2 regions of the Sporosarcina saromensis genome follow, and region 2 is predicted to be linked to the other one. Evidence: a T-box and tRNA genes for the amino acid it is inferred to sense, from the RefSeq annotation. Region 2 holds a T-box; the other holds one or more tRNA genes.
The links. A T-box is a leader RNA that pairs with one kind of tRNA and senses whether it is charged. The one in region 2 lies ahead of leuS (leucine--tRNA ligase), so its partner is inferred to be a tRNA-Leu.

Region 1: it encodes a tRNA-Leu, which carries the amino acid that the T-box ahead of leuS (leucine--tRNA ligase) is inferred to sense. The anticodon was not compared.

The regions. Positions count from the first base shown of each region.
Region 1 is NZ_CM142738.1:1,552,532-1,561,174, reverse strand. Features, by position in the region: gene ACVHUV_RS07745 (disulfide oxidoreductase) at 36-461, shown strand; gene ACVHUV_RS07740 (thioredoxin family protein) at 463-942, shown strand; gene ACVHUV_RS07735 (RluA family pseudouridine synthase) at 950-1,786, shown strand; gene ACVHUV_RS07730 (aldo/keto reductase) at 1,838-2,668, opposite strand; gene trmL (tRNA (uridine(34)/cytosine(34)/5-carboxymethylaminomethyluridine(34)-2'-O)-methyltransferase TrmL) at 2,989-3,462, opposite strand; gene queG (tRNA epoxyqueuosine(34) reductase QueG) at 3,464-4,603, opposite strand; gene ACVHUV_RS07715 (B3/B4 domain-containing protein) at 4,659-5,363, shown strand; tRNA gene ACVHUV_RS07710 (tRNA-Leu) at 5,498-5,578, opposite strand; tRNA gene ACVHUV_RS07705 (tRNA-Cys) at 5,608-5,681, opposite strand; tRNA gene ACVHUV_RS07700 (tRNA-Gly) at 5,692-5,766, opposite strand; tRNA gene ACVHUV_RS07695 (tRNA-Gln) at 5,771-5,842, opposite strand; tRNA gene ACVHUV_RS07690 (tRNA-His) at 5,852-5,927, opposite strand; tRNA gene ACVHUV_RS07685 (tRNA-His) at 5,967-6,042, opposite strand; tRNA gene ACVHUV_RS07680 (tRNA-Trp) at 6,066-6,139, opposite strand; tRNA gene ACVHUV_RS07675 (tRNA-Tyr) at 6,146-6,230, opposite strand; tRNA gene ACVHUV_RS07670 (tRNA-Thr) at 6,241-6,316, opposite strand; tRNA gene ACVHUV_RS07665 (tRNA-Phe) at 6,332-6,407, opposite strand; tRNA gene ACVHUV_RS07660 (tRNA-Asp) at 6,413-6,488, opposite strand; tRNA gene ACVHUV_RS07655 (tRNA-Met) at 6,492-6,566, opposite strand; tRNA gene ACVHUV_RS07650 (tRNA-Val) at 6,676-6,751, opposite strand; tRNA gene ACVHUV_RS07645 (tRNA-Glu) at 6,867-6,941, opposite strand; tRNA gene ACVHUV_RS07640 (tRNA-Ser) at 6,962-7,053, opposite strand; tRNA gene ACVHUV_RS07635 (tRNA-Asn) at 7,057-7,131, opposite strand; rRNA gene rrf (5S ribosomal RNA) at 7,187-7,302, opposite strand; rRNA gene ACVHUV_RS07625 (23S ribosomal RNA) at 7,567-8,643, opposite strand, start outside.
Region 2 is NZ_CM142738.1:3,213,018-3,221,660, forward strand. Features, by position in the region: gene ACVHUV_RS16380 (BaiN/RdsA family NAD(P)/FAD-dependent oxidoreductase) at 1-1,251, shown strand, start outside; gene leuS (leucine--tRNA ligase) at 2,051-4,468, opposite strand; T-box leader at 4,544-4,759, opposite strand; gene ACVHUV_RS16390 (CoA transferase subunit B) at 4,827-5,474, opposite strand; gene ACVHUV_RS16395 (CoA transferase subunit A) at 5,493-6,179, opposite strand; gene ACVHUV_RS16400 (MDR family MFS transporter) at 6,311-7,486, opposite strand; gene mnmM (tRNA 5-(aminomethyl)-2-thiouridylate-methyltransferase MnmM) at 7,732-8,322, shown strand; gene ACVHUV_RS16410 (SDR family NAD(P)-dependent oxidoreductase) at 8,389-8,643, opposite strand, start outside.

The DNA.
Region 1 (8,643 bases), 1.7 Mb from region 2:
AATCAAAGGTAGTCTGTAGAACAGGAGTTGACACGATGGATAAACGGTTGGAAAACGGTCTAATTTTTATTTTTACAATAGCCCTCATCGCTACGCTCGGCTCCTTGTACTTTTCGGAAGTTCGTGGTTTTACGCCGTGTACGTTTTGTTGGTATCAGCGGATCCTGATGTACCCACTTGTCCTGATTTCTGCAATCGGGTTGTTTGAGAAAAATGCCAAGATCGCGTTGACGACCGCAGTATTCGCTCTCGTCGGTGGATCGATTTCTCTCTATCATTACAGCTTACAGAAACTGAGCTTTCTACAAGCTAATGCACCTGCATGTGGAGATGTACCTTGTACAGGCCAATACGTCAACTACTTGGGTTTTATCACCATCCCGTTCATGGCACTCGTGGCATTCGTACTGATTTTTATCACAAGCCTATTTTTAATGAAATGGCAAAAGGAGTCTAAGTAAATTGAAAAAACTACTAATCATCGGTGGAATTATTGTCGTGATCTTCGGTCTGATCATCTTTTTGAACAACCAATCGAATGAAACAAAGCTGAAAGACAATCCATACGGCAAAGAAGACTTGGAGCAATCGACAATTGGCTTACTCGGTAATGAAAATTATAGCAACATTGTTCTACCAGACGAATTATATGAAAAAGTCACTTCCGGTGAGTCTGTCACTGCATATTTCTTCTCACCTGAGTGCCCGTATTGTATGGAGATGACACCTATTCTGATGCCGATTGCAGAAAAAAATGACATTCACGTTTATCAATACAATATGCTAGAGTTCAAAAATGAAGCGCAGCCATATGGCATTACATCTTGGCCAGCGTTGATTCATTACAAAGACGGAAAAGAAGTTGCCCGCTCAGTCGGTCTCCCTAAAAATCCAGAACAAGACATCCAAGCGTTCTTTGACGCCTACGATGAAGAAAAATGAGGAAAACATGTTAAACATCCAATTCACAATCCAGCAGGACCAGACGACAATTGAAGACTTGCTACGCAATCAATGGCAAGCAGGTAAAAAGACCGTACACCAGCTACGGATGGACAAAGCTGTGACGGATCTTTCCGGGGAACCTTTGGACTGGCGTCTCCCGCTTGAAGCTGGTACGAAGCTCGTCATCCGTTTCAGTGATGCACAATCGACATATACGAAAGAGAAAATAGACACTGTTAAAATTCTCTTTGAAGACGAGCATCTACTTGCAGCCTATAAGCCAGCAGGCATCGCCGTCCATCCTGACAAAGCTGATACCGGTGGCACATTCATGAACGCAATCATGGACCACGTCAGTCAAAACGATGGATATTACGCAGAGCATATACACCGTTTGGACAAAGGAACAGCAGGTATCGTGCTTGTAGCCAAACACCCAATTGCCAAGGCTCTATTCGATCGAATGATTGAAGAGCGTAAAATTACACGGATGTATGAAGCAGAGGTCGAAGGTCGTTTGAATCGCGTCAAAGGCACGCTTCAGTATCCAATCGGACGCGATCGCCATCACCCAACTCGACGCAGAGTCTCTCCAAATGGCCAAGATGCAATTACACGCTTCAAAGTGCTTGAACGTTTGGAGCAGTCGACAAAAGTGGAAGCAACGCTTGAGACCGGTCGTACGCATCAGATTCGCGTCCATTTTGCCCATATCAGCCATCCAGTTGTCGGGGATACATTGTACGGGGCGAGCGAAACACCTGACAGCCAATATCGTTTAACCGCTAAACAAGTTTCCTTTGTACACCCCTTCACAAGCGAGTCCATAACAATAGAATAGTGAAAAAGGACAACATCTTACCGCTCGGGATGTTGTCCTTTTCTTTAACATCTATTCATTATCATACGAATCTGGATTCGTGCCCGTCCGTTCATCTCGATTAAGCGCGTCAATCTTCATCATATCCGCTTTCGTCAATTGAAAATCACCAACGTCAATGTTCAAGCGGATTCTCTCAGGCGTAACAGACTTCGGAATGACGACCAATCCATGTTGCAAATGCCAACGGATAATGACTTGTGCCGGTGTTTTTCCGTACGACAAGCCTATTTGGGTAAGCACAGGATCATCGAGAAGCTGTCCTCTTGCCAATGGAGACCAAGACGTCACAGTAATGTCGTGATCGTTACAAAAACGACGTAACGGTTCTTGTGTAAGCTTCGGGTGCAACTCAATTTGATTGACCATCGGTTTCACATTCGCCACTTCAAACACACGCTTTAAATGATGAATATGATGATTGGAAACTCCTGTTGCACGGATAAGCTTTTCTTCATATAAGCGTTCAATCGCACGGTACGTATCTACGTACTTATCAGCGACCGGCCAATGCGTCAAATAGAGATCCAAGTAGTCTACGCCTATTCTCTTAAGCGATTGTTCAAAAGCACGTAAAGTCTCGTCATATCCTTGCTCCGCATTCCAAACTTTTGAGGTAATGAACAACTCTTCTCGAGGGATGCCTGATAGACGAATCGCTTCACCAGTTTCCACTTCGTTCTCATAAATGGAAGCAGTATCAATTGCCCGATAGCCATATTGCAAAGCTGTCTGAATCGCTTTAACTGTTTCTTCAGCATTTGTCATCTTATAGACACCAAGACCGAGTTGCGGCATGGCGATCCCATTATTCAACACAATGTTGCCGGCAAAATAGCTCATTGCATGTCACACTCCTTCGCCACTAATTTCCTTAATTGTAACGATAAAAAAACGATATTGCGAACAATCGATTTGATTGTTAAGGAGATTGTCACAATTTCATATCGCGGTCATTTCTTTTCCAGTTACTTTAGGGTATACTATACAAAGGACTAATGATTTTTTTACAGGAGGTACATTTCATGAACCTAATTCTAATCATGGCCGTATGCTTCGCGTTCCTATCTGCAATCTTTACAGGTGGGTACGAAGACAAGCCTGGTAAAGTAAAGAAATAAGTACTAAAAAACGGGACGCCTTACATAAGGCTGTCCCGTTTTTTATTGTAAATCCAAAAATGATTGTTGTCGTAACGCCTCATAAATAAGGATGGCAGCTGTATTTGATAAGTTCAACGAACGAATATGTTCATTCATCGGTATCCGGAGGCATGTCTCTTTATTTTGCTCAATGATTTCCGGAGGCAACCCAGTCGTTTCTTTCCCGAAAACGAAGAAAATATCTTTTGTTGGAGAGGTAAAGTCAAAGTTCGAATACGTCTTTTCACCAAACTTTGTAATGAAGTAAAACTCCCCTTCCGGAAAAGCATCAAATAGTTGTTGGATGCCTGCATGATACGTAATCTCAACATGCTCCCAGTAATCAAGCCCTGCCCGTTTCAACATTTTATCGTCGGTTGAGAAGCCAAGCGGCTCAATTAAATGAAGCTTCGTTCCTGTTCCTGCACATGTTCGTGCAATATTTCCTGTATTCGCTGGTATGAGCGGTTCAAATAGCGCGACATGTATCGCCATTTCAGCACTTCCTTTGTTCAGATTCAAGTACATTATTCAACTCTATACGTACACCAGTATCCTCTTCGGTTTGCAATGCTTGTTGGACTGCCTCAATCGCTTCTGCAGTAGCAATCTCCCCTAACGCCCAAGCAGTCGTTCCTCGAATAAGAGGGCGAGGATCACTTACAAGAAGCTCCGCTAATAAAGGAACTGATGCTTCTTCCTTAAAATGGGCAAGCGCAAGGATTGCATTCCGTTGTATCGGATTTTTCCCTCGCCACGAACCAGACATATGACCGAAGGACTCTTTGAATTGACGATTCGTCAACTTTAACATCGGTGTTAATAGCGGCTTGGTCAACTGAGGTTCTGGCGTAAATGCTTCCTGATGCAAATTGTATTTCCCTTTATTTTTCGGACAAATCGTCTGGCACGTATCACAACCGTAAATACGGTTTCCAATTTTCGCACGGAACTCTTCGGGAATCGGCTTTTTAGATTGAGTCAAAAATGCAATGCAACGTTGTGCATTCAATTGCCCTCCTTGAATGAGTGCTCCCGTCGGACAGGCATCCAAGCAAAGCGTACAATCTTTGCATTCATCTTCCATTGGGGTATCCGGTGCAAATGGAATGTTCGTGATCATCTCACCTAAATAGACGTATGAACCGAATTCCGGTGTAATAATGGAGCAGTTTTTCGCAGACCAGCCAATTCCTGCTCGTTCCGCTACCGCACGGTCCACCAATTCACCCGTATCGACCATAGAACGCATCTTGGCGTCGGGTACTTGTGTAGCAATAAACGTTTCCAACAATTGTAGCTTCTCACGGAGCACTACATGATAATCCATCCCCCATGAAGCTCTACAAAAAATTCCACGACGCTCTCCTTTCTTTCCTTTCGGAGAAGCATCCATTTTTGATGGATAAGCTACTGCTATGGCGATGATACTCTCAGCCTGATCGAGCAATAACGTCGGTTCCGTCCGTTTTTCAACGTCACTTTCTTCAAAACCGGATTGATACCCCAATTCCTGTTGTCTTTTTAATCGGTTCTTCAATTCAAGAAAAGGGGCTGCCGTCGTAAAGCCAATTTTATCAATTCCGATTGCATGTGCATACTCTCTTATCGATTGTTGAAGCTGAGCGACCTTCACAACGTTTCGCCTCCTTTATGATATGATTGACAAAAAGATAACAAGGGTGATCGGCTTGAACATTCAAATAGACAAAGAACTCTTAACCATCCTACCACATGTAAAAATCGGCATTAACCATTATACCAAAATTACGGTATCAGAATCTCCTCAAATGTTAAAAGGTAGGCTCCAATTATTTCAAGAACAGCTTTATTTCGAGCTGGACACTAAACCATTAACTGAGTTTGCAAACATACAAGAATGTCGAGCGGTTTGGAAAGCTCTTGGCGCGGATCCAAACCGCTATCGTCCTTCAGTAGAATCCCTTTTTAGAAGAATAAAGAAACAAGAGTTTCTTCAATCAGTGCATACCGCTGTCGATTTAAATACATTCTTCTCTCTTCAATATGAAATACCGATCGGCATTTACGATTTGGCGAAAATTGTAGGTGATATTCAACTGACACAAGGTAATGAAGACGACAGCTATGATGGCTTAAACGGTCGTCCCAATTCATTAAATCGTCTTCTCTTACTGAAAGACGATTACAGTCCTTTTGGTAGTCCTTATGTGGACTCTGTCAGAACAGCAGTGACAGCAGAAACGACTGAAGCGATACAGATTTTCTTTATACGGCCATCTATGGACACAACAGAAGCCCTTCAACTTCTTCAAGCGAGCGGCAAGATGTTTACGAGCATGAGTGGCGGAGAAGCTGAGTCTTTTGTGCTGCATGCAGGTCAAACTTCTATTGCATTAGAGAATGATCAGGCTTAAGTTCATTATGAACTAAACTTAGATAGGCCCCTAGCATAAAACGCTTCCTCTTCATAAAGACAGAGAGAAGCGTTTTTCAGGATGGTTCCCCAATAAAAAAAGATACAACCTGGGTTGTATCTCGTAAGTGTGGATACCCGAGGCCGGACTTGAACCGGCACGCCTCGCGGCATCGCATTTTGAGTGCGACGTGTCTGCCATTCCACCACTCGGGCATATTCAGAATACACAGCGTTCATAAAACTGGAGGCGGCAACCGGAATCGAACCGGTGGTAAGGGTGTTGCAGACCCGTGCCTTACCGCTTGGCTATGCCGCCGTATGAAAAGTGGAGCGGAAGACGGGATTCGAACCCGCGACCCCGACCTTGGCAAGGTCGTATTCTACCACTGAACTACTTCCGCGAAACTGGGGTAGCTGGATTCGAACCAACGAATGACGGAGTCAAAGTCCGTTGCCTTACCGCTTGGCTATACCCCAAAAAGTAAATGGGGCGGACGAGGGGAATCGAACCCCCGAATGTCGGAACCACAATCCGATGCGTTAACCACTTCGCCACGACCGCCATAATAGAACTATATTCATTTTGGATAATTGCTGTGAATGGGGCGGACGAGGGGAATCGAACCCCCGAATGTCGGAACCACAATCCGATGCGTTAACCACTTCGCCACGACCGCCATCATATTGAATTAAACAGTAATGGCAGGGGCAGTAGGAATCGAACCCACACCAAAGGTTTTGGAGACCTCTATTCTACCGTTAAACTATGCCCCTGTATAATGGTGGTGGGGGACGGATTCGAACCGCCGAACCCGGAGGGAGCGGATTTACAGTCCGCCGCGTTTAGCCACTTCGCTACCCCACCAAGGGAAAAATGGTGCCGGCGATAGGAGTCGAACCCACGACCTACTGATTACAAGTCAGTTGCTCTACCAACTGAGCTACACCGGCATCACTATATAAAAATGGTGGCTCAGGACGGAATCGAACCGCCGACACAAGGATTTTCAGTCCTTTGCTCTACCGACTGAGCTACTGAGCCACATATGGCGGTCCCGACCGGGATCGAACCGGCGATCTCCTGCGTGACAGGCAGGCATGTTAACCGCTACACCACGGGACCATTTGGTTGCGGGGACAGGATTTGAACCTGTGACCTTCGGGTTATGAGCCCGACGAGCTACCACTGCTCCACCCCGCGATAATAATAGTTGTAGGAATTTTAAATCCTACGCTTTCAGTGTTTCATAAGATGTTGTTATAATTTCCTTTTAGGAAATTATACAAATCACATGTTGCGTTTAAGTTAATGGTGGAGGATGACGGGTTCGAACCGCCGACCCCCTGCTTGTAAGGCAGGTGCTCTCCCAGCTGAGCTAATCCTCCAAGTTTAAAGCGTGATAAGCTGCGCATCTCTTTGTCAGCTTCTTTCACTCACTCGGTCACTCGGTCACGTACTGTTGTACGTTCCTTCTTTTGCTTTGTAATGCTAAGTAGTAAATGGTGACCCCTACGGGATTCGAACCCGTGTTACCGCCGTGAAAGGGCGGTGTCTTAACCGCTTGACCAAGGGGCCATATAATAAGTAAAGTAAACTGGCGGAGAGCAAGGGATTTGAACCCTTGAGACAGCGTTAACCGTCTACACGATTTCCAATCGTGCTCCTTCGGCCACTCGGACAGCTCTCCAATTGGCTCCGCAGGTAGGACTCGAACCTACGACCGATCGGTTAACAGCCGATTGCTCTACCACTGAGCTACTGCGGAATAATCAGTAACAACTAATTTACGGTTGTTACATTCAGTCATCTTGTAAATGACTGCCCAGCGACGTCCTACTCTCACAGGGGGAAGCCCCCTACTACCATCGGCGCTGAAGAACTTAACTTCCGTGTTCGGTATGGGAACGGGTGTGACCTCTTCGCTATCGTCACTAGACTGTTTTTCACAGGACAAGATTTATTATATCAAATCTGGTCAATATTGCAAGCGTTTTTTTTAAAATAATTTATTTTTATTCGCTCAAAACCGGATAAAACCAACATTGTTGCTAAACACAAGTTCAACTATACTAAATTAACATTGTCCAGCTTCGACTCCCAGTCGCTCGAGGTCATAAGCCATCCTGCTCCCGTGGCTATGCCACTCCTTGCAGGCCGTCTTATGCTTGTCGCGCCTATGCGGTCGTCTCCGCTTTTCTTAAAGGATAAGTCCTCGATCGATTAGTATCCGTCAGCTGCACGTGTCGCCACGCTTCCACCCCGGACCTATCTACCTCATCATCTTTGAGGATCTTACTTACTTGCGTAATGGGAAATCTCATCTTGAGGGGGGCTTCATGCTTAGATGCTTTCAGCATTTATCCCGTCCATACATAGCTACCCAGCGATGCCTTTGGCAAGACAACTGGTACACCAGCGGTATGTCCATCCCGGTCCTCTCGTACTAAGGACAGCTCCTCTCAAATTTCCTACGCCCGCGACGGATAGGGACCGAACTGTCTCACGACGTTCTGAACCCAGCTCGCGTACCGCTTTAATGGGCGAACAGCCCAACCCTTGGGACCGACTACAGCCCCAGGATGCGATGAGCCGACATCGAGGTGCCAAACCTCCCCGTCGATGTGGACTCTTGGGGGAGATAAGCCTGTTATCCCCGGGGTAGCTTTTATCCGTTGAGCGATGGCCCTTCCATGCGGAACCACCGGATCACTAAGCCCGTCTTTCGACCCTGCTCGACTTGTAGGTCTCGCAGTCAAGCTCCCTTATGCCTTTGCACTCTACGAATGATGTCCAACCATTCTGAGGGAACCTTTGGGCGCCTCCGTTACACTTTAGGAGGCGACCGCCCCAGTCAAACTGCCCACCTGACACTGTCTCCTACCCGGATCACGGGTAAGGGTTAGAATTCCAATACAGCCAGGGTAGTATCCCACCATTGCCTCCTCCGAAGCTGGCGCTCCGGATTCCAAGGCTCCTACCTATCCTGTACAGGCTGCACCGGAATTCAATATCAGGCTACAGTAAAGCTCCACGGGGTCTTTCCGTCCTGTCGCGGGTAATGCGCATCTTCACGCATATTATAATTTCACCGAGTCTCTCGTTGAGACAGTGCCCAGATCGTTACGCCTTTCGTGCGGGTCGGAACTTACCCGACAAGGAATTTCGCTACCTTAGGACCGTTATAGTTACGGCCGCCGTTTACTGGGGCTTCAATTCAAAGCTTCGCTTGCGCTGACCTCTCCTCTTAACCTTCCAGCACCGGGCAGGCGTCAGCCCC
Region 2 (8,643 bases):
ATCGTCGGCGGGGGTCCATCAGGCTTGATGGCGTCCATCGCTGCGGCAGAGCATGGCAATAAAGTGCTGTTGCTCGACAAAGGAAAAAAACTCGGCAATAAATTATCAATTTCAGGTGGTGGGCGTTGCAACGTGACGAACCGTCTTCCACTCGAAGAAATTGTGAAAAATATACCTGGAAATGGCCGCTTTCTATACGGTCCGTTCTCTGTTTTTAACAATGAAGACATCATTGCATTTTTCGAAGGACTTGGCGTACCGTTAAAGGAAGAAGATCACGGACGGATGTTTCCTGTTTCGAATAAAGCAAAAGATGTTGTAAATGCCCTCTTACAAGAAATGGAACGCCTTCACGTTGACGTGCAACTGTCCACACGCGTGAAAAAACTCTTAATGGATGATGAGCGGATATTGGGCGTCCGTCTTGAAACCGGTGAAGAAATCCGAGCAAACGCAGTCGTTGTGGCTGTAGGCGGAAAAGCAGTGCCCCAAACCGGCAGTACAGGAGATGGCTATCCATGGGCTGAAAAAGCAGGACATACCGTAACGACACTTTACCCGACGGAAGTTCCATTACTTTCCAATGAACCATTCATTGAAACGAACGAGTTACAAGGACTCGCACTCCGTGACGTCGCGGTTTCCGTGTTAAATGCAAAAGGCAAAACACTTGTTACCCACCAGATGGACATGCTTTTCACCCACTTCGGATTAAGCGGTCCAGCCATTTTACGTTGCAGCCAGTTTGTCGTGAAAGAACAGATGAAAAACGGCAAACAACCCGTTGACATGCGAATCGACTCTCTTCCTTCTTTGAATAAAGAAGAGACGTTCCAGACGATTCATGCGATGTTAAAGGAAGATCCGAAAAAAGCAATCAAAAACAGTTTGAAAGGCATAGTACCCGAACGTTGGCTCCTCTTCCTTTTCGATCAAGCCGGCATTGATCATTCAGACGTTGGAGCAGGACTTTCCAATGAAAAAATACGGAAACTTGCTAGCTTACTTAAAGAATTCCCAATGACCGTGAACGGCACACAACCCATCGAAAAAGCGTTTGTAACCGGTGGAGGAGTTTCCACAAAAGAGATTGAACCAAAAACGATGGCGTCCCGTAAAAAAGCCGGGCTTTACTTCTGTGGAGAAATTTTAGATATTCACGGCTACACGGGCGGCTATAATATTACATCAGCACTTGTCACAGGAAGAATTGCCGGAATGAATGCAGGCGCATTTGCCGAAAAACAGTAAGTGCACATACGTTAACACCAGGGAAAAAGCGCCCTGGTGTTTTTTGTTGTTATGTATTGAACGGCTTTCTAGCATGAAAGTTGCCTTCTCTTGTATGCGACTTATGGTTAATTGATAAATGAGTTTTTATGAGATGCTTAGACGTATAAACCGGCATTCTATTATTCGCGGAAATCGTTATCACCGTTTCGAAGGTGGTTATCACCGATTCTCGGACCGTTATCACCGGTTCTCGAGCGTTTATCACCGATTCTCAGGCAGTTATCACCGATTTGGACCAGTTTATCACCGATTCGCCATTTTTCAGTGGAAGAAGCAATCTAAGGAGCGGGCATTTCACGTTACCACCGATTCAGGCGAGTTTACCACCGGTTCTCGGCTCGTTACCACCGGTTCTCACCCATTTACCACCGATTCAAGCAACTTTACCACCGATACTCCTTTTCCAAGTGAAATCAAACGCTCATCCTCGATCTTAATTTGCGTTATCACCGCTTACACGTGTTTTATCACCGCTTGTCTGACCGTTATCACCGCTCAGCGACAATTTATCACCGCTTGTCGGCCATTTATCACCGCTCATCACCGTTTTATCACCACTTTTCCAATTAATGTAACACTATTACTTATAAAAATTGACAATCCAACACATTCAGTAGCTAGTAAGCAATTTCACAACACATCAACACCTACCCCTTCTCCTAAACTTCGCGATCACACACTCTCTAACACCACTCCAACAAATTCCACATGCAAAAAAATCCGCGGAAAAGGCATATACCCTTTCCACGGACTCAATTCATCCTACCGCAACAATGTTTACTAATCTTCCAGGAATCGCAATGACTTTCTTCAGCTCTTTCCCTTCAATCCATTGTTTCACTTGCTCATCTTGCAATGCTACTTTTTCAAGGTCTTCTTTTGAAATATCTTTCGCAACCTCAATTTTCGCACGGACTTTCCCATTGATTTGAACGGCAATTTCCACAGTATCGTCTGTCAGTTTTGACTCATCGTAAGTCGGCCAAGCGACATACGCAATTGATTCCGTATGGCCTAACTTCTCCCAAAGTTCTTCTGCAAGATGCGGAGTGATTGGCGAAATCATAATGAGGAAGCCTTCAACAAATTCTTTCGGAATTGAATCAGCTTTATAGCCTTCATTAATAAACACCATCATTTGAGAAATCGCTGTGTTATTGCGCATTCCTTCAAAGTCTTCCGTTACTTTCTTGACGGTTTGGTGATAGATTTTTTCAAGTGATCCACCTGGTTCGCCACCAATTTTCGAGCTAAGTGTGCCATCTTCATTCACGAACAAACGCCAGATCCGATCAAGGAATCTGCGTGAACCTTCAAGACCATTTGTCGACCATTCTTTGGATGCATCAAGTGGTCCCATGAACATTTCGTATAAACGTAGTGTGTCCGCGCCGTGTGAATGAACGATATCATCAGGGTTAATGACATTGCCGAGTGATTTGGACATTTTCACATGCCCTTCTCCTAAAATCATTCCTTGGTTGAATAGTTTTTGGAATGGCTCTTTCGTTGGCACAACACCGATATCGTAAAGCACTTTATGCCAAAAACGTGCATACAACAAATGAAGTACCGCGTGTTCTGCACCGCCGACGTAAATATCAACCGGTAGCCAACGTTCAGCAAGCTTCGGATCGATTAGCATTTCCTCGTTATCCGGATCGATATAACGTAAGTAGTACCAGCAGCTTCCTGCCCATTGCGGCATCGTATTTGTTTCACGACGACCCTTCATTCCTGTCTTCGGATCAACGACATTTACCCACTCTTCGATATTAGCAAGTGGTGATTCACCTGTTCCGCTCGGCTTGATATTGTCCGTTTTCGGCAACATCAATGGCAATTCGGACTCATCTACTGCTGTCATCGTACCATCTTCCCAATGGATGATTGGAATTGGTTCACCCCAATAACGTTGTCTCGAGAACAACCAATCACGTAGACGATACGTAATTTTCTTTTCGCCTTTGCCTTGCTCTTCAAACCATGCAATCGCTTTTGCAATTGCTTCTTCTTTATCCAGACCGTCAAGGAATTCAGAGTTAATATGCTTCCCATCGCCTGTATACGGTTCTTTGGATACGTCGCCACCTGCAACAACTTCAACAATCGGTAAGTTGAACTCAGTCGCGAATTCGTAGTCCCTCTCGTCATGCGCAGGAACCGCCATGATTGCACCTGTGCCGTATGAAGCAAGGACATAATCTGCAATCCAGATTGGCATTTTTTCACCGCTCGCAGGATTAACTGCATACGCGCCCGTGAATACACCCGTCTTCTCTTTTGCTAAATCTGTTCGTTCTAAATCACTTTTCGTCTTCACTTTATCCAAATACGCTGCGACCGCTTCCTTCTGTTCAGCCGTCGTAATTTTATCAACAAGCTTATGCTCTGGTGCTAACACTGCATACGTCGCACCGAAAATCGTATCCGGACGCGTCGTAAATGCTTCAAATGACAAATCTGTTCCGTCAATTGCAAACGTCAATTGCGCGCCTTCCGAACGGCCAATCCAATTGCGTTGCATGTCTTTCAAGCTTTCTGACCAATCTAGGTCATCCAAATCTTCTAGCAACCGATCAGCATATTCCGTTATACGCAATACCCATTGGCGCATCGGACGACGTTCAACCGGGTGGCCGCCACGTTCAGAAACACCGTCAATCACTTCTTCGTTTGCTAGGACTGTTCCTAACGCTGGACACCAGTTAACAGGCACTTCGTCGATGTACGCCAATCCTTTTTTGTACAATTGGATGAAGATCCACTGTGTCCATTTGTAATATTTTGGATCCGTCGTGTTCACTTCACGGTCCCAATCATAGGAAAAGCCAAGATCATTCATTTGGCGTTTGAATGTTGCAATGTTTTTCGCTGTAAATTCAGCAGGATCATTCCCTGTATCAATTGCATACTGCTCAGCTGGCAAACCAAACGCATCCCAACCCATTGGATGCAACACATTGTAGCCTTGCTTTCGCTTAAATGAACTTAAAATATCCGTTGCAATATACCCGAGTGGATGACCGACGTGCAATCCCGCACCGGAAGGATAAGGGAACATATCAAGTGCATAAAACTTCGGTTTTGTTTCATCATCGACCAATTTATACGTTTTATGGTCTTTCCAATAGTCCTGCCACTTCTTTTCAATCTGTACATGTTTATAACTCATTCAATTCATTCCTTCCCATTGACACGATTTGCGCACGGCATTTTGGGAATAAAAAAACTCCCGTCCCTTAACAAAATAAGGGACGAGAGGTATTGTTACTCCCGCGGTGCCACCCAAATTGACGACGAGGTCGCCCAACTTGATTCCTTAACGCGGAAAACGGCACCAGCTACTGATCTTTCACCGATACAGGCTCATAGGCGAGTTCATCGATCCGTCATACAGGCTTGCACCTTCCGCCTGCTCTCTTGAATGACTAAAGCGATTACTATTCCTCTTCAACGCCAACGCTATTTCATATCATTTTATTGTAGTGTACCCGATAAAGTTCCGAATTACAACTAATCATTTCAAGGGATTACGCTAATTCTTTGACAATCAATTCCGCTTCGGTAGAATCAATAACATCTTGAACCGTAAAGCCTTCAAATACTTCTTTCAATTCCAAGCCGTCCGGTGTCACTTCTATTAACGCGCGCTCGGTAATAATCTTATGCACGACACCCTTACCCGTTAATGGAAGTGTGCATTGTTTCTTAATCTTCGGGGATCCATCCTTTGCGGTATGATCCATGATGACAATGATCTTCTTTGCGCCATGCACGAGATCCATCGCACCGCCCATGCCTTTAATCATCTTGCCTGGAATCATCCAATTCGCCAAGTCACCTTGTTCAGAAACTTCCATACCTCCGAGAATTGCCACGTCTACATGGCCTCCGCGAATCATTGCAAATGACTCAGCACTATTGAAAAAGGAGGAACCCGGAATCGTTGTCACGGTTTCTTTCCCCGCATTAATTAAATCTGGATCGACTTCTTCTTCCGTCGGATACGGCCCAATCCCAAGTAACCCGTTCTCTGATTGCAGAACAACCGTCTTGTTGTCTGAAATGTAATTAGCAACGAGTGTCGGCATCCCAATTCCAAGATTGACATAATCGCCATCTTTAATTTCCTTTTCTGCCCGTCTTGCAATCCGTTCCCTGAAATTGATTTTCGTCATCGTGAACATTCCCCTTCCTTATCGAGTTGTCAGTCTCTCAATCCGCTTTTCTTGTTTAGCCTGCAACAGACCTTGTACATAAATGCTTGGTGTATGGATCATTGCAGGATCAAGTTCTCCGATTTCTACAAGTTCTTCCACTTCTGCTATGGTCACACGACCTGCCGCTGCCATCATCGGATTAAAGTTTTGAGCCGTTTTGTTATAAATGAGATTTCCGATTTTATCCGCTTTAGCCGCTCGAACGAGAGAGAAGTCTGCTACTAACGCTTCTTCGAGAACATATTCCTTGCCGTTGAATGTACGAATCTCTTTGCCTTCAGCTACAGTCGTTCCAACCCCTGCTGGCGTGTAAAATGCTGGAATTCCTGCACCACCTGCTCGGATTTTCTCCGCTAACGTTCCTTGTGGCGTCAGCTCTACTTCAATTTCTCCAGCTAACACTTGGCGTTCAAATTCTTTATTCTCACCAACATAAGACCCTATCATTTTCTTAATCTGTTTTTCTTTTAATAAAAGACCTAATCCCCAGTCATCTACGCCACAGTTATTCGAAATGATTGTTAAATCCTTTACTCCTTTTTCAACAAGCGCCAAGATGAGCTGTTCAGGGATTCCGACGAGACCAAATCCCCCCACCATTAATGTTGCCCCGTCTTCAATTTGTGAAATCGCTTCCATCGCTGTCGAATAGATCGGTTTCATTTCGCGTTCCCCCTTCAATTCAGTAAATGGTTCTCTCTTCATTTAATCAAACTATTTCGTAAGACGCAATCTTCTAAACTGAAAACCGGGAAATCAATATCGATTTCCCGGTTTGATAACTCCTATTCTAGCTACTCTTTCTGCTCGAAATTTCGCAATGGACGATCATACAACACGGTTGTCAGCAAGGTAAACGCCATGAAGCTCGTCAGTATGAGTAGCATAATTTTCATGTCATACATTACAACAAGCACTCCACCTGCCCACGGACCAATCATCCGACCAATTGTGGCTGCCGAGTTAACAATTCCTTGATAAAAACCGTCTCTGCCTTTCGGGGCAAATTGGCTAGCAAGCGTCGGAATCGTTGGCCATACAATCATTTCACCAAATGTCAGAATAACCATTGACACGATGAACATTTCAAACGTCTCCGCAAAACTGACAACAATAAAAGAGAGGGTAAAAATGCTTGTGCCAATGAACATTTGCATTTTCAACTGGTGCTCCAACCGCTTAATAAGGGGTTTAATCAGCGGCTGCCCTAAAACAATCAGCAACCCGTTTATCGTCCAAATGAAACTATATTCCCTTAGTGAAATGCCAAGAGACAAAGCATGTGTTGAAATCGTTGTGGCCCATTGAGAATACACAAGCCATGTAATCAAATACCCTGACACAAGGATGAGCAAAGCATAAAAGGGCGCTTTATGTTTGATTCGTCCGGCTTCCCGAATGACATCCGTATGACGGTCCGGTGCGATATCAAGGTTTTTATAACCGAAATACGCAATCCCTAAAAACACGATATAAAATACCAGATTCGCAAAAAATATATAATCGATATGAACAGATGCTACTAATCCCGCTAGTGCCGGTCCAATGGCGACACCTACATTTTGAGCAAGGTAAATGGCATTAAATGCTTTTCTTCCACCTTCCGGCCAAACAGAACCGACCATGGCAAACATACTTGGAAAAATAATGCCGCCACTAAATCCTAAAATCGTCAAAAAGATGATATATGGATACCAACTATGATCATAGACAAGATAAACAAGAGCTATGATGGACAGTACAATTCCTGCCATAATGGATTTAAATCCGCCTATTTTGTCAAATAAAAAACCACCGAGCAGATTTCCGACAACGCCTGCCCCGGCATTCGCCATGAGGACAAGACCGGCAACCGCCAATGACTTATCAAGGTATTCATGCATATAAATTGTATTTAACGGCCATAGAAATGAGTTACCAATAACATTCACTAACATCCCTATGACGAGCAGCCAAACTTTTTTAGGCAATGGCAATCGCCTCCATTCCGATCATCTTCGTTATGACTTCGGGATTCTTCAATATGTCTCAGAATAGACAGTGAGGAAAATCCATTTACAGTCAATATTTTGAGTGTATGTCTTTTTTCCCGCATTCACAAGATAATCAGAATAAGTTTCACAATTCAGATGATGCCATTTCATTGCCACATGTTACAATGAAGGTGCTCATTTGATCAATAAAAAACAGGAAGAGGTTCATATACATGCGTCAAATCCGATTACATAGAGTTTTACCATTCGCGAAAAGGTTGCTAGCCGAAACCGTAGTTGCAGGAGAAACCGTGGTCGATGCAACGGCCGGTAATGGAAACGATACCGTTTTCTTAGCGGAGTTAATTGGTGAAGAAGGAAAGGTATTTGCATTCGACATCCAACAAGCCGCTCTACGCGCAACGAAAGAAAGATTGGCTGGCTTGGCTAATCGAGTCGATTTGGTGTTAGATAGCCATGCACATGTGGACCGATACGTGCAAAAGCCTATCGGTGGAGCGATGTTCAACTTAGGGTACCTTCCTTACAGTGACGATCCAACCATCATTACAAAACCCGAATCCACTATTGAAGCGATTCATAAACTCCTTGCACTGTTAAAAAAAGGTGGAATCATCACTGTATCTGTCTATGACGGACACGAAGGCGGACCACAAGAGCGAGATGCCTTACTCCAGTACGTAAAAACGTTACGGCAGGCGGACGTCCATGTTATTCGATACGAATTGTTGAATCAACGAAACAACCCACCATTCTTGATTGCCCTAGAAAAAGTCCGAGAGTTTGATGAAGTAATTCTAACGGAAAATTAAGTAACCGCGTAGGGACAATGTAGATTTTGTCTCCACGCGGTTTTAATACATACTGATTCGGTTACGTTAGATTTCTCGAATATCCGCAATCGGACAGAAAGAACGGAAGTCCTTGCGATCTAGCAAAGCAATCAATTTACCCGCGACCTCTCCTGCACTACTCAACTTACCTTGTTCCTTATAATCAACAAAGCGGTCAAGCAATGGAAAATCCGAGGCATCACTCGAACGAATTGTTTCTTGCATCCCGGTGTCTATAATACCTGGAGCAATGGACATCACATCGACAGGATAGGTTGCAGATTGCTGTTCGATTGCAGC